One region of the Shewanella denitrificans OS217 genome, then DNA from elsewhere that is predicted to be linked to it. Evidence: predicted binding sites of a transcription regulator. Region 1 holds the regulator's gene; the other holds the start of a gene.
What was found. The regulator LexA, encoded in region 1, represses DNA repair genes until DNA is damaged. The targets are predictions, from matches to a motif close to TACTGTATNNNNATACAGTA.
Positions count from the first base shown of each region.

Region 2: SDEN_RS08970 (YebG family protein) is a predicted target of LexA. The motif match lies at 1,228-1,247, and genes of this name have one in related genera.

Region 1 covers NC_007954.1:4,205,644-4,208,110, forward strand. Annotated here, with positions in the region: gene plsB (glycerol-3-phosphate 1-O-acyltransferase PlsB) at 1-705, opposite strand, end outside; gene lexA (transcriptional repressor LexA) at 1,009-1,626, shown strand; gene SDEN_RS18275 (cell division inhibitor SulA) at 1,623-2,129, shown strand.
Region 2 covers NC_007954.1:2,023,179-2,025,645, reverse strand. Annotated here, with positions in the region: gene proQ (RNA chaperone ProQ) at 1-153, opposite strand, end outside; gene SDEN_RS08975 (GAF domain-containing protein) at 419-877, opposite strand; gene SDEN_RS08970 (YebG family protein) at 917-1,216, opposite strand; gene SDEN_RS08965 (paraquat-inducible protein A) at 1,465-2,094, shown strand; gene SDEN_RS08960 (paraquat-inducible protein A) at 2,084-2,467, shown strand, end outside.

The DNA of each region.
Region 1 (2,467 bases):
TTCTTCTATGGCTTTCTTAATGGATTCAGACTTCAATAGTGCATTAAATAATGCCTGACGATTGGGCAGCAGCGGCCCTGTCATCACTTTACGTTGACGGCGGAAATGCACCCTCGCCACTCGCACTAGCTTATGAGCAATGCTTTTATCCGTACCATGCTCATCGGCCATATGCCGTAATGAAACCGCATTAGAAAACTGCACAAAGTTGTGTCGGCCCAAGAACAAAATCATGAAAAATTTACGCAGCCAAGTGGGGTTCTCACGCTCAAACACCGCCGCTTTCATGGTGTCATCTTCCTTGCCTGGGGTGCGGCCCCAGTAGAGACTCACTGGCACCAATTGAATATCTAATTGCTTATCTTGTTTATGCAGGGCAAGTAATTGAGTGAAACTGTCTAAGAATTTTTCGCCACCTTCACGTTGGCCTATCATGGGCTTACGCCCTTCTAAACACACAACCCGAGCAATGGACACCTTATCTAACGTCAGCGGATCATAAGGGCTAGGTAAACCAAAATTTGCGGTTATTCCGCTTAAGGCTGCAAGATCACTGATGGACTCAGTTTTCATCACATAGACGACTGGTTTACTGGGATCGAGATTCAAATCCGTCAAAGGATCATGGGGAACCACTATGGTCTGCACCAGCCATTTTTGGATCCAACGTAATGATTTTATAAATATTGAGTCGTAATTAGACATGTTTTTAGCAACACATACTCGCTGATTGTGGTCGCATAGAATAACAGAATCTATTGAGCTTTCACTAGCCTCAGTATTCCAGCGGGCATAAATAGCGAAAAAAACACGGTATAAATCTGAATAAAGGCTGCAAATAGCCGCTTAGCACTGAAACGCCCTAACAAACCAAAGATAATATAATCCTTAAAAATCAATAACAAAAAACAGAGCGCTAATAAAATGATAAAAAAACTTGGTTAAACCTTGCGCGGTCAAACATACTGTATATAATGACAGTCACTGTATAAAAAGACAGGATTCATCATGAGACCGTTAACGCCACGCCAAACTGAGATTTTAGAGCTAATCAAACGCAATATCGCCGATACAGGTATGCCACCGACTCGGGCAGAAATTGCGACTCGTCTTGGTTTTAAAAGTGCCAATGCTGCCGAAGAACATCTAAAGGCCTTGGCTAAAAAAGGCTGTATCGAAATCATGCCTGGCACGTCCAGAGGGATCCGCTTAACTCAAGAGGATGCTGAAGTTGAATTGGGCTTGCCCTTGATAGGCCAAGTGGCTGCAGGTGAACCTATTCTGGCTCAAGAGCATGTTGAACAGTATTTTCAAGTTGACCCCCATATGTTTAAACCTGCAGCAAATTTTCTGCTTAGGGTCCGTGGCGACAGCATGAAAAATATCGGCATACTCGAAGGCGATTTGCTGGCGGTGCATAAGATGCAAGAGGCCAAAAATGGCCAAGTGGTGGTCGCTCGTGTTGAAGATGATGTCACGGTAAAGCGTTTTGAGAAAAAAGGTAATGTGATTTATTTGCATGCTGAAAACGAAGATTATGCACCAATAAAAGTCGATTTAACCTGCCAAAGCCTCACGATTGAAGGGCTTGCTGTTGGCGTCATACGTAACGGAGCTTGGTTATGAGAAAATTAATGGGTACCGCCCCTCGCCACCCTGGACTTTGGCTAGACACACCCAGCCAAACTAGCAGCAGCTCACAGGCCATAGCAAGCTTAAGAAGTAGCACCCAAGGCGCCACGGAATTAGGCCAATTATGTGCCCAGTTAGCGATATTAAGCCAACAAGGCCAGTGGATTGTATTAATTAATCCCCCTCATACCGCGTATAAACAACAACTCGCTCAAGCGGGTGTCAGGATGGACCGCATCCTATTAGTTCACGCCAAAGATGAAGTAGAAACCCTGTGGGCGATGGAAAAAGCACTCACAAGTGGTACATCCAGTGCGGTGATTACCTGGACAACGCAATTAGATGAGCGTGACAATCGCCGCCTGCAAATCGTCGCTAAGAGTGCACGCGCCATGGGTGTCATCATTGAAGATGTGAACACTCACTTACAGCAAAGTATGATGATTAATGCCCAAATGCCACTAAAAACCAATACTCAACTGAGTGCTTTTCATTAAATTTTAATGGCATGCATCACTAGCCCTGCGTATCACGCGGGGCTTTTTTATACCTTTTTTCAGTGAATTAGATTTAAAAGTGATCTTGATCAATATTTAATCTGCAAGTAATGTAAGCAGTAGATGTTTGGTAACAAAGCATTTACAAAAATAAAACGTTTCGATTTGGCAGTTAAAAACCGAGTACGAAACGTCAATTAAAGATTGATATTTCTGTCGTAGGCACCAGGTGTAGCGCACGAGATCACTAAGCCATTTTTTGGCTTTACAACCACCAGGGTGCTTTGAAGTCATCAAGCTTGTTTGGGAACCGAAGAGTTTGCATAGAGCTGAGACTT
Region 2 (2,467 bases), 2.2 Mb from region 1:
TTTAGAATCATCAGCCAACTTTTCAGCTAAGTCTTGAAACAAACCGATTTTTAATGGTTTAGTCTCGCCCTCTGCAATAAAGCATAAAGGAAATGTTTCGTATAAATACGCTAAAATTGCGTTGGTGTCGGTCAACTTGTCTGTTGATTCCATTTTTACTTCCACGTTAAATAAGGGGACCTTAGGCAAAACTTGCTGCCTGCAGTCGTTCATCTTCGCCAAGCTTGTGCTCAACGTACAAATTAGCACTTAGTGCGCGATAGCTAAAGTCTCTGAAACAAACCTTAACAAATTATCCTAAGTGACTCATTAGCTTATTCATAGCCAATCAAGAAATCCAGCTCAAATATCTATCGCGACATATTATAAGGTTCATGGCAGCGAAAGCGACCTAGATTTAGCCAATATTGCTCGCTTATTAAGCAAATAAGCAAGATTCTAAGCTTTTAACCAGCTTTTCGAGGCCAAGTTGATCTTCACTGTCAAATCGGTCGAACGAAGGGCTATCAATATCAAGTACGGCGATCACCTCATTTCCACGGCGAACTGGGATAACAATTTCCGAATTGCTAGCACTGTCACAGGCGATATGACCCTCAAATTGATGAACATCCGCCACCCTTAAGGTGATATTTTGCGCTGCGGCATTACCACAGACCCCTTTGCCTAATTGAATACGGGTGCAGGCCACTTTGCCTTGAAATGGCCCTAGCACTAGTTGGTCCTCACGTTTGATATAAAAGCCAACCCAATTTAAATCCTCAAGAGACTCATTGAGCAAGGCTGAAAAATTTGCCATCGCTGCAATAACATCGTCTTCTCCTGCTAATAACGCACTGGCTTGACGATCTAAGGTATCGTAAAAATCAGCTTTCATCGCTCGCTCTACTCCTAAACTGTGGCATTGACGCCAACATTATGATTCTTTATCGGCCACTTTTTTAGCGGGCTTTTTAGCGGTTACACTTTTACTCTGCGCCACCGCAGGACTTGCCCCTTTAAGTAGACCGGATAACGCGTCTTTTTGCTCCGCCATATAAAAGGCCAATTGTTCGCATTGGGCTTCATCTAGCGTTAATGGGGATTCTAACAGGAATGGGATCAGGTTATCAGCGATATCTAACATCTTATCGTAGGCATCAGCCTCCTTTTTCGATGTGAATGTCATCTTCTCTACCCCTTCTCTGACCACGACAAATTGTGTAACGACAGCCATGCCTCACCTCTTACTGTTTTTATATACAGTGCGTAGAGTGTCACATCCTTAAGTTAATATGCAAGTGTTTCATATATTCTGATATCATTTATCACCTATAAGTATTCTTTAGTAAAATCAGGCTGTAGGAAATAAATATCTTTATCGAGTTACGCGCGCTTTTAACCCATTACTGGTGAAAAGGCATTCATCTATGCTATCAGAGCTATCGTGCTCCGATATCAACTGCGGATAATTGATCAGTACTTATGCAAGAAACTCGTGAACCTAATGGTGTAGTCCTGTGCCGCTCTTGCGACTTAGCGGTTCGCAAGCGTGCATTACCCTCTAGCGTAAGGGCCCTGTGCCCTCGCTGTCATACCGTGCTGTATGATGCCCCCTATTGTTCACTCAATGGCATGCTAGCCCTTTGCATTACCGCGCTAGTTTTTTATATTCCTGCCAATTTATTGCCTGTACTTGAAATACAATTTTTAGGTAGTGTGCGCACAACGACTGTGCTGCAAGCCGCGCTTTCGGTTTGGGCGCAAGGTTATTGGGTGGTGGGTCTTGCGGTATTGGCCGCGGCAGTGGTGGCCCCTGGCCTGCTCATTTTATCCATATTAAGCCAAATTCTTATTATCAAGTTCAACTTTACAGGGCAATTTTGGCAAGGAGTCTACAAGCTACTATTAAGGCACCATGGCATGATTTCTCAGATGACCATGCTGGAGATTTATGTGATAAGTTTTTTAGTCTCTGCTTTTCAGCTGTCAGATTTTGCCGATATCTTTTTCGGTTTCGGCACCTTTTGCTTCACTATGCTGTTCTTGGTTGCCTTGTTTTTGCAACGTGAATACAGCCTAGAACATATGTGGAGTCTCACTCATGGACAATGATCTACCCGCGACAAAATCGACCTTAGGCTTGACCTTGGGCTTGTGTATTTGCACTGTGTGTAGAAAGCTTAACAAAACCAGTCAGACTCACTGCCCCCGCTGCGATAGTCCCATCGTTGCCCGCAATAAGGCTAGTTTGCAACAAAGTTGGGCACTGCTGATCACCGCCGCCATTTTATTGATCCCTGCCAATATTTACCCTATTACCACCTTAACCAATCAGGGTAAGGTGACCCACGACACTATTTTGAGCGGAATAACACATTTAGTGCACCTTGAGCTTTACCCCATAGCCGTCATCGTCTTTACCGCCAGTATTTTAGTGCCCTGGCTTAAAATTTTTGGCTTAGGCGCTTACCTTTGCGCCATTAGC